DNA from 2 places in the Streptomyces sp. NBC_01334 genome. Region 2 is predicted to be linked to the other one. Evidence: riboswitches for the same ligand, from Rfam matches in the RefSeq annotation. Region 2 holds a riboswitch; the other holds the start of a gene.
What was found. Region 2 has a riboswitch for glycine ahead of gcvP (aminomethyl-transferring glycine dehydrogenase). Riboswitches for the same ligand answer to the same signal wherever they lie in the genome.

Region 1 (5,314 bases), 4.8 Mb from region 2:
GGGCCGCTGTGCGGGCCGCCGCCACCGGGCAGCGGCACCCAGACGAAGCTGCGTCCGAGCACCTCGACGATCCGGCCGCCGGCTCCCGGCACGCCGAGGGAGACGGAGAGCACCTCCTCCAGCTCGTTGCCGGGCCATCCGCCGTGCGGATGGGGGTGTGCCTGCGCCGGAAAGTCCGCGGAGAAGTCCGTCGGAAAGTTCGCCGGGGGGAAATCCATCTGCCTACCGCCTGCTGAGAACCGCTCACTTCGCTGTGGCTGAAAGGCTAGCGGGTACCGGGGGTCGCACCCGAGCCCTGAAGCCTGTCTTCCGGATCTTGCCGGAGTCGCGGGACTTTGCGGACACGACCTAGCCCGTGAAACCGATGCGGCGCAGCGTGTCGGCCGCCGCGCGGTCGAGCAGCACCGCCGAGCCGCAGCCCTGGGGCAGCCGGCCCTTCTCCACCGAGCGCGCCAGCCGGGCGGCGGCGTGGCGGTGGCGCAGGAACGCGTACCGGGAGACGCCCCGGCCGCGCTCGCGCTGCCCCTCCAGGGCCGTGTCCGCGGCGACGTCCAGCAGCAGCAGGTGGAGGGTGCCGCCGCGGCGGCGGGCCTCGCGGGCCAGCCAGTCACGCACCCAGGCCTGGGTACCGCAGTCGTGCACGACGACGCCCTCGCCGCTGCGCAGCGCCCGGCGCAGTCCGGCGTAGTGGGCGAGCCGGACGAGGGGGCGGTAGAGGCCGTAGGGCAGGAAGCGGGGGGCGCGGGCGTCCCAGCGGTCCCGGGTGTCCTGGGAGTCGACGCGGATGCCCTGCACGGTCCGCCGCATGAGGGTGGACTTGCCGCTGCCGGGCAGACCGGTGACCACGACCAGGTCACGGGGACCGAAGAGCAGGCCGTGCGGGCTGCGGCCGGCCCGCTCGCGCAGGTCGCGGACGACGGGCGCCGACTGCGGGCCGCACGCCTCCCGGGTCGGGGCGACGGGCTGCGCGGGCAGCGCGATCCCCGAGCCGGTCGCGAATGCCGTGGACCTCGCCCTGGTCGTCCTGTTCACCGTGATCGTCCTCCCCTGGGGTCAGATGGTGTCCTCATCCCCACCGAGCGTAAAGAGAAGGTAATGCGCCACGCCCGGCGATTTCGTGCGCGTACCGACACAAGCCGGTTACAGATGCGGCCTGCCGTGATCGGGGCGAGCCGTGCAATGATGGCCGCGCCAACTGCATACCGGCCGTTTGAATCCGCGCGGGAGAGTCCTCAGCAGCAGCTTCGCTGGGGCGCCGAAGGAGCAAGTCCCTCCCTTGAATCTCTCAGGCCCCGTTACCGCGCGGGCGAGGCACATCTGAAAAGCGGGCCGCTGTCTGCAGTGGCCCCACCCAAGGTGCAAGTCATGACCGATCCCGTCGCGGGCCGTCATGGCGAACCTCTCAGGTTCCGATGACAGATGGGGAGGAACGACCTCGCCGTGCCGTCATGCCTTGGGAGACGAACGCCCGATGAGCAGTACCGACCCCGCATCCGACCAGACCGCCGCGCAGCGCCACACCGCCCTCGACGCGGTGCATCGTGCGCTCGGCGCGACGATGACCGACTTCGCCGGCTGGGACATGCCCCTGCGCTACGGCTCCGAGCGCGACGAGCACCACGCCGTCCGCACCAGGGCCGGGCTCTTCGACCTGTCGCACATGGGCGAGATCACCGTCACCGGCCCGCAGGCCGCCGCCCTTCTCGACTTCGCCCTGGTGGGCAACATCGGGGCGGTCAAGAACGGCCGCGCCCGCTACACGATGATCTGCCGGACGGACGGCGGCATCCTGGACGACCTGATCGTCTACCGGCTGGCCGACACCGAGTTCATGGTGGTGGCCAACGCCTCCAACGCGCAGGTCGTACTGGACGCGCTGGCCGAGCGCGCCGCGGGCTTCGACGCGGAGGTCCGCGACGACCGTGACGCCTACGCGCTGATCGCCGTGCAGGGCCCCGAGTCCCCCGGCATCCTCGCCGCCGTCACCGACGCCGACCTGGACGGCCTGAAGTACTACGCCGGTCTGCCCGGCACCGTCGCCGGCGTCCCCGCCCTCATCGCACGCACCGGTTACACCGGCGAGGACGGCTTCGAACTGTTCGTCCGGCCGGAGCACGCCGTCGAGCTGTGGCAGGCGCTGACCAAGGCCGGCGAGGGCGTCGGACTGGTGCCCTGCGGTCTGTCCTGCCGGGACACGCTGCGCCTGGAGGCGGGCATGCCGCTGTACGGGCACGAGCTGAGCACCTCCCTCACCCCGTTCGACGCGGGGCTCGGCCGGGTGGTGAAGTTCGACAAGGACGGCGACTTCGTCGGGCGTACGGCGCTGGAGGCGGCCGCCGAGCGCGCCGCCTCGCAGCCCCCGCGCGTCCTCGTCGGCCTGGTCGCCGAGGGCCGTCGGGTCCCGCGCGCCGGGTTCGCCGTCGTCGCCGGTGGCGAGGTGATCGGCGAGGTCACCTCCGGCGCCCCCTCCCCCACCCTCGGCAAGCCGATCGCGATGGCGTACGTCGACGCAGCCCACGCGGCGCCGGGGACGGCGGGCGTCGGCGTGGACATCCGAGGCAGCCACGAGCCGTACGAGGTCGTGGCGCTGCCGTTCTACAAGCGCCGGAAGTAGACACTGGGCGCGTTGGCGCCCGCCCGCGCGTGACCCTGCGCACATTCCGCTGCCCACGTGCGTTTCCCGCAGTCCCCCATTCACCAGCACCCTCCCGCGTACAGGAGAATTCAAGCCATGAGCAACCCCCAGCAGCTGCGCTACAGCAAGGAGCACGAGTGGCTGTCGGTCGCCGAGGACGGCGTCTCGACGGTCGGCATCACGGAGCACGCGGCCAACGCGCTCGGCGACGTGGTCTTCGTACAGCTCCCGGAGGTCGGTGACACGGTGACCGCGGGCGAGACCTGCGGCGAGCTGGAGTCGACCAAGTCGGTCAGCGAGCTGTACGCGCCGGTCTCCGGCGAGATCGTCGAGGTCAACCAGGACGTCGTCGACGACCCGGCGCTGGTGAACTCCGCTCCCTTCGAGGGCGGATGGCTGTTCAAGGTACGCACGGCGGGCGAGCAGGACGACCTGCTCACCGCCGACGAATACACCGCCTTCACCGCCGGCTGAGGAGTCGTAGACGCATGTCCGTCCTGAACACGCCCCTGCACGAGCTCGACCCGGAGATCGCCGCCGCGGTCGACGCCGAGCTGAACCGCCAGCAGTCCACGCTCGAGATGATCGCCTCGGAGAACTTCGCTCCGCTCGCGGTGATGGAGGCGCAGGGCTCGGTCCTGACCAACAAGTACGCCGAGGGCTACCCGGGCCGCCGCTACTACGGCGGCTGCGAGCACGTCGACGTGGCCGAGCAGATCGCGATCGACCGGATCAAGGAGCTGTTCGGCGCCGAGTACGCCAACGTGCAGCCGCACTCGGGTGCCTCCGCCAACCAGGCCGCGCTGTTCGCGATGGCCCAGCCCGGCGACACGATCCTCGGCCTGGACCTGGCGCACGGCGGTCACCTGACCCACGGCATGCGGCTGAACTTCTCCGGCAAGCAGTTCGACGTGGTCGCCTACCACGTGGACGACGCCGGCCTGGTCGACATGGCCGAGGTCGAGCGGCTCGCCAAGGAGCACCGCCCGAAGGTGATCATCGCGGGCTGGTCGGCGTACCCGCGGCAGCTGGACTTCGCGGAGTTCCGTCGGATCGCGGACGAGGTCGAGGCCTTCCTGTGGGTCGACATGGCGCACTTCGCGGGTCTGGTCGCGGCCGGTCTCCACCCGAACCCGGTGGAGTACGCCGACGTCGTCACGTCCACCACCCACAAGACGCTGGGCGGTCCCCGCGGCGGCATCATCCTCGCGAAGAAGGAGTTCGCGAAGAAGCTGAACTCTTCGGTCTTCCCGGGCTTCCAGGGCGGCCCCCTGGAGCACGTGATCGCGGCCAAGGCGGTCTCCTTCAAGGTCGCGGCGAGCGAGGACTTCCGGGAGCGTCAGGCCCGCACGGTCGAGGGCGCGAAGATCCTCGCCGAGCGGCTGACCGCGCCGGACGCCCGCGCGGCCGGGGTGAACGTCCTGTCCGGCGGCACCGACGTGCACCTGATCCTGGTCGACCTGCGCGAGTCCGAGCTGGACGGTCAGCAGGCCGAGGACCGGCTCCACGAGGTCGGCATCACGGTCAACCGCAACGCGGTCCCGAGCGACCCGCGCCCCCCGATGGTCACCTCCGGACTGCGGATCGGCACGCCCGCCCTCGCGACCCGCGGCTTCACCGCCGAGGACTTCGCCGAGGTCGCGGACGTGATCGCCGAGACGCTGAAGGCGCCGTCCCCGTTCGCGGCGGCCGACGCGGCGGCGCTCAAGGCCCGGGTCACCGCCCTGGCCGACAAGCACCCGCTGTATCCCGGTCTGAGCAAGTAGTTCCTTTTCCCGGGTGCCGCGCACACTGAGAGGTGTGGGCGGCACCCCGCACCACCCTGCATTGAGGAGTTCCCCGTGGCCATCTCGGTCTTCGACCTGTTCTCGATCGGCATCGGCCCGTCCAGCTCCCACACGGTCGGCCCGATGCGCGCGGCCCGCATGTTCGCCCGGCGGCTGCGGGGCGAGGGCCTGCTGGACTCCGTCGCGTCGGTGCGCTGCGAGCTGTACGGCTCGCTCGGCGCGACCGGCCACGGCCACGGCACGCCGAAGGCGGTGCTGCTCGGCCTGGAGGGCTCCTCGCCGCGCACGGTGGACGTGGAGGGCGCGGACGACCGGGTGGAGCAGATCAAGGGCTCCGGCCGGTTGCGGCTGCTGGGCTCGCACGAGATCCCGTTCACCTTCGACGACGACCTGGTCCTGCACCGCCGCAAGACCCTCCCGTACCACGCCAACGGCATGACGATATGGGCCCACGACGCCCAGGGCGCCGAGCTGCTGGCGAAGACGTACTACTCGGTCGGCGGCGGCTTCGTCGTGGACGAGGACGCGGTAGGCGCGGACCGCATCAAACTCGACGACACGGTCCTGAAGTACCCCTTCCGCACGGGCGACGAGCTGCTGCGGCTGGCGAAGGAGACCGGCCTGTCGATCTCCTCGCTGATGCTGGAGAACGAGCGCGCCTGGCGCACCGAGGACGAGATCCGGGACGGGCTGCTGGAGATCTGGCGGGTGATGCAGGCCTGCGTGTCCCGGGGCATGTCCCGCGAGGGCATCCTGCCGGGCGGCCTGCGGGTCCGCCGTCGGGCAGCCATGACGGCGCGTCAACTCCGGGCGGAGGGTGACCCGTTGGCGCTCTCCATGGAGTGGATCACGCTGTACGCGATGGCGGTGAACGAGGAGAACGCGGCCGGCG
Region 2 (5,314 bases):
GGTCAGGGCATCTTCGGGATCGCTGTGGGCGTGGTGTGGCGGGACGTCGAGAGCGCGCTGTCGCAGTTGCACGGGGAGCGTGTCGACACCGGGGAGACGCTCGTCGGGCACAATCCGGCGGACGAGCTGGCCCGTCGGCGCAACCGGGCGGTCTGACACCCGCCCCGGGGCGCGAGGGACGGCTGTACGACGTCATTGTCAGTGGCGTGGTGCAGCATCGGACATGTGAGAAACGCGCCCACGATCCTGCATCTCGACATGGATGCCTTCTTCGCCCAGGCGGAGCAGGCATCCAAGCCGAGTCTGCGCGGGAAAGCCGTGGTCGTGGGTGGTCTGGGGCCCCGTGGAGTGGTCGCGACCGCCTCCTACGAGGCGCGGGTCTTCGGAGTGCACTCGGCGATGCCCATGGCCCAGGCGCGCCGGCGGGCTCCGAACGCCGCGTACCTGGTTCCGCGCTTCGCGTTCTACCGGTCGATCAGCGAGCAGGTCATGGGGCTGCTGCGGGCGCTGTCGCCGCTGGTGGAGCCGCTGAGTCTGGACGAGGCCTTCGTGGACCTGGATGCCGGGGGAGCGGCCTGGGACAGTGAGTCCGCGCGGCTGGCGGGGATCAGGCTGCGCGCGGACATACGGGCCGTCACCGGGCTCACGGGGTCGGTGGGCCTGGCCTCCTGCAAGATGCTGGCGAAGATCGCCTCGGAGCAGGCGAAGCCCGACGGGCTGGTGCTCATCGAGCCGGGGACGGAGCGGGCTCTGCTCGGCCCGCTGTCGGTGCGGACCCTGCCGGGGGTCGGCCCCGCGACGGGGGACCATCTGCGCCGGGCCGGGATCACCACGATCGACGAGATCGCCGAGGCGGGTGAGGACGAGCTGGTGCGGCTGCTGGGCAAGGCGCACGGGCACGCGCTGTACGCCATGGCGCTGGCCCGCGACGACCGGCCCGTGGTGGCGGAGCGGGAGGCCAAGTCGGTGTCGGTCGAGGACACGTACGACGTGGACATCCACGACCGGGTCCGGGTGGAGCTGGAGGTGCAGCGGCTCGCGGACCGGTGCGTGCGCCGGCTGCGGGGGGCCGGTCTGTCGGGGCGGACCATCGTGCTGAAGGTGCGGCGCTACGACTTCTCCACGCTCACCCGGTCCGAGACCCTGCGTGGGCCCACCGATGAGCCGGCGGTGGTTCGGGAGGCGGTGGCCCGGTTGCTCGACTCGGTGGACACGACGGGCGGGGTGCGGCTGCTGGGAGTGGGCGTCAGTGGACTGGCGGACTTCACGCAGGAGGATCTGTTCGCGCAGGCCGCCGAGGACCGGGCGGACGGGCCGGAGGAGGAGCTCGCGGACGAGCCCGTCGGCGAGGTGCCGGTGCCGGTCGAGCGCCAGTGGCGCCCAGGACACGATGTGCGGCATGCCGAGCTCGGACACGGATGGGTGCAGGGCAGCGGGCTGGGTCGGGTTACCGTGCGGTTCGAGACGCCCGATTCGGAGCCGGGACGGGTGCGCACCTTCAGGACCGACGATCCGGGGCTGGAGCCGGCGGATCCGTTGCCGCTGGTGCGACGAAGACCTGAGGACGACGACGGGACCGCGGCGGGAGCGCCGCATTCGGAGGCGAAGCCGTCGGAGGTGGAGTCCGGGAACTCCGCGTGAGGCGGATCAGTTACACAGAGTGAAGCGGTTTGAAGAGTGGGGTGCGCAGGAGCGGTGGCGGTGTCCCGAGAGGTGACACCGGTGACGGATGGGGGCTGCATGAAGCTGCACGGAGGCCAGTTCGCGGACCCGGCCGGGGTGTCGCCGGAGCGCGCAGCGGAGATGCGCCGGGTGGTGGACCGGGTCACCCGTTGGGCCGGGAACCGGAGCGACGTGGTGGGGCTGCTGCTCGTCGGTCCCTTCGCGCGTGGTGCTGCGCGTCCCGACTCGGACGTGGACCTGGTGGTGTTGTCGACGGCGCCCGCCCGGTACGCGGAGGACGACGGGTGGGCGCGTGAGCCGGCCCTGGGGGAGATGGTCCGGGCCCAGGAACGGGGGTCCGTCACCGAACGGCGGTATGTGACCGCCTCCGGTCTGGAGGTGAAGGTCGGCATCGGATCCGCCCGCTGGGCGCGGACCGATCCGGTCGACGCCGGCACCCGAAGAGTCGTCACGGACGGCGCCCGGCCGCTGTACGACCCTGCCGGGATTCTCGGCGCGCTGATACAGGCCTGCGGCTGAGGGGCCGAGGTGGTTCAGCTGTCGTCCGTACCCGCCAGCCGGCCGAAGTCGCGGTCGGGGAGCGGGGGAGCGGCGCCCACGTCGAGGCCGTAGTGGTGGTAGAGCTGGAGTTCCTGTTCGGGGGAGAGGTGGCGACCCACGCCGAAGTCGGGAGCGTCCTTGATCAGGGCCCGTTCGAAGGGGATGCGCAGAGTGCCCTCGACCAGTTGGCTGGGCTCCAGGGGGACGAAGGCGTCGCGGGAGAACAGACCGGTACGTATGGCCGCCCACTCCGGAACTCCGGTGGCGTCGTCGAGGTAGACCTCGTCGACCGTGCCGATCTTGGTGCCGTTGCGGTCGAACGCCTTGCGGCCGATCAGGTTGCGCGGATCGATGTCGGTCTGCACGGGCCCTCCACTTGGTCGCAACTCATCCGTAAGCACTACAAAAGAGCACATTGGGACGAGCGGCCACTCGAGCGAGTCTCGTGGACCCCGCTGGTAGTCTGACAACGGCTGCTGACACCGCGCGGGAGAGTCCTCCGGACATCACCGGAGGCGCCGAAGGAGCAAATCCTCCCCGGAATCTCTCAGGCTCACGTACCGCACGGACGAGGTCACTCTGGAAAGCAGGGCGGGTGCCGACGGCGTCGACGGTTTCCGCTCTCACCGACGGTGAAAGCCGGGTGCCCTCGGGCGACCCGGTGAAGCTCTCAGGTTGAGATGACAGAGGGGGAGGTCGTCCGGGTACCCACCGTGGTGACCCTCGAAGGTCGTGTCAGACCAGGAGGCCTCCGTAATGACCGCCCACCGCATTCCGCTCACAGAGCTCGAGCAGGGAATTCCCTTCGAACAGCGCCACATCGGGCCCGACCTCGAAGCGCGGGCCAAGATGCTCGCACAGGTCGGCTACGGCTCGCTCGACGAGCTCACCGCCGCAGCGGTCCCGGATGTGATCAAGAACGCCGACGCGCTGGACCTGCCGGGCGCGCGCACCGAGGCCGAGGTGCTGGCCGAACTGCGCTCGCTGGCCGACCGCAACCAGGTCCTCGACTCGATGATCGGCCTCGGCTACTACGGGACGTTCACGCCGCCGGTGATCCTGCGCAACGTCATGGAGAACCCGGCCTGGTACACGGCCTACACGCCGTACCAGCCGGAGATCTCCCAGGGCCGGCTCGAGGCGCTGCTGAACTTCCAGACCGTGGTCGCCGACCTCACCGGGCTGCCGACCTCCGGCGCGTCGCTGCTCGACGAGGGCACGGCAGCCGCCGAGGCGATGGCGCTGTCCCGGCGCATGGGGAAGAACAAGAAGGGTCTCTTCCTCATCGACGCGGACGCGCTGCCGCAGACGATCGCCGTGATCGAGACCCGCGCCGAGCCGACGGGCGTGGAGGTCGTCGTCGCCGACCTGAGCGACGGGATCCCGGCGGAGATCGCCGCGCGGGAGATCAACGGCGTGCTCGTCCAGTACCCCGGCGCCTCCGGTGCCGTACGTGACCTCGAGGCGCTCGTCGACCAGGCGCACGGGCTCGGCGCGCTGGTCACCGTCGCCGCGGATCTGCTCGCGCTGACGCTGCTGAAGTCGCCGGGCGAGCTGGGGGCGGACATCGCGGTCGGTACGACGCAGAGGTTCGGCGTGCCGATGGGCTTCGGCGGGCCGCACGCCGGTTACATGGCCGTCCGCGAGCAGTTCGCGCGCAGCCTGCCCGGGCGGCTGGTGGGCGTGTCGGTGGACGCCGACGGGCACAAGGCCTACCGGCTCGCGCTCCAGACACGTGAGCAGCACATCCGGCGCGAGAAGGCCACCAGCAACATCTGCACGGCGCAGGTGCTGCTGGCGGTGATGGCGGGGATGTACGCCGTCTACCACGGTCCCGACGGGCTGCGGGCGATCGCTCGGCGCACGCACCGCTACGCCTCGATCCTGGCCGCCGGTCTCGAGGCCGGCGGCGTCGAGGTCGTGCACGGGTCGTACTTCGACACGCTGACCGTGCGGGTGCCGGCGAAGGCCGCCGAGGTCGTCGCCGCCGCGCGGGAGCTCGGGGTCAACCTGCACCTCGTCGACGCCGACCAGGTGTCGATCGCCTGCGACGAGACGACCGCGCGGGCGCAGGTGTCCGCCGTCTGGGCCGCCTTCGGGGTGGACGGCGACATCGAGGCGCTCGACGCGGCCATTGCCGACTCCCTGCCCGCCGGGCTGCTGCGGTCCGACGCGGTCCTGACGCATCCCGTCTTCCACCAGCACCGTTCCGAGACCGCGATGCTGCGTTACCTGCGCAGGCTCGCGGACCGGGACTACGCGCTGGACCGGGGCATGATCCCGCTGGGCTCCTGCACCATGAAGCTCAACGCGACCACCGAGATGGAGCCGGTCACCTGGCCCGAGTTCGGGCAGCTGCACCCCTTCGCGCCGGCCGAGCAGGCGGAGGGCTACCTGACGCTCATCCGCGAGCTGGAGGAGCGGCTCGCCGAGGTCACCGGGTACGACAAGGTGTCGCTCCAGCCGAACGCCGGGTCGCAGGGCGAGCTGGCCGGGCTGCTCGCCGTCCGCGGGTACCACCGGGGCAACGGGGATGAGCAGCGGACCGTGTGCCTCATCCCGTCCTCCGCGCACGGCACGAACGCGGCCAGTGCCGTGATGGCGGGCATGAAGGTCGTCGTCGTGAAGACCGCCGAGGACGGCGAGATCGACGTCGAGGACCTGCGGGCGAAGATCGAGCGGCACCGGGACGAGCTGTCGGTGCTGATGATCACCTACCCGTCGACGCACGGGGTGTTCGAGGAGCATGTCGCCGACATCTGCGCCCAGGTGCACGAGGCGGGCGGGCAGGTGTACGTCGACGGCGCCAACCTCAACGCGCTCGTCGGTCTCGCCAAGCCGGGGCACTTCGGTGGTGACGTCTCGCACCTGAACCTGCACAAGACGTTCTGCATCCCCCACGGTGGCGGTGGTCCGGGCGTCGGACCCGTCGCCGTACGGTCGCACCTGGCGCCGTATCTGCCGAACCACCCGCTTCAGCCCGCCGCCGGGCCGGACACCGGGGTGGGGCCGATCTCCGCGGCTCCCTGGGGCTCTGCCGGGATACTTCCGATCTCGTGGGCGTACGTGCGGCTCATGGGCGGCGAGGGGC

Region 1: it holds a riboswitch for glycine, as region 2 does, so the genes downstream of both, gcvT (glycine cleavage system aminomethyltransferase GcvT) here and gcvP (aminomethyl-transferring glycine dehydrogenase) in region 2, are expected to answer to the same signal.

Annotation. Positions count from the first base shown of each region.
Region 1 covers NZ_CP130718.1:6,714,413-6,719,726, reverse strand. Annotated here, with positions in the region: gene OG736_RS30320 (enhanced serine sensitivity protein SseB) at 1-218, opposite strand, end outside; gene OG736_RS30315 (AAA family ATPase) at 349-1,038, opposite strand; glycine riboswitch at 1,212-1,311, shown strand; glycine riboswitch at 1,312-1,429, shown strand; gene gcvT (glycine cleavage system aminomethyltransferase GcvT) at 1,472-2,614, shown strand; gene gcvH (glycine cleavage system protein GcvH) at 2,732-3,109, shown strand; gene glyA (serine hydroxymethyltransferase) at 3,124-4,401, shown strand; gene OG736_RS30295 (L-serine ammonia-lyase) at 4,477-5,314, shown strand, end outside.
Region 2 covers NZ_CP130718.1:1,884,473-1,889,786, reverse strand. Annotated here, with positions in the region: gene OG736_RS08575 (MerR family transcriptional regulator) at 1-156, shown strand, start outside; gene OG736_RS08570 (DNA polymerase IV) at 226-1,641, shown strand; gene OG736_RS08565 (nucleotidyltransferase domain-containing protein) at 1,741-2,202, shown strand; gene OG736_RS08560 (PRC-barrel domain-containing protein) at 2,217-2,588, opposite strand; glycine riboswitch at 2,701-2,796, shown strand; gene gcvP (aminomethyl-transferring glycine dehydrogenase) at 2,980-5,314, shown strand, end outside.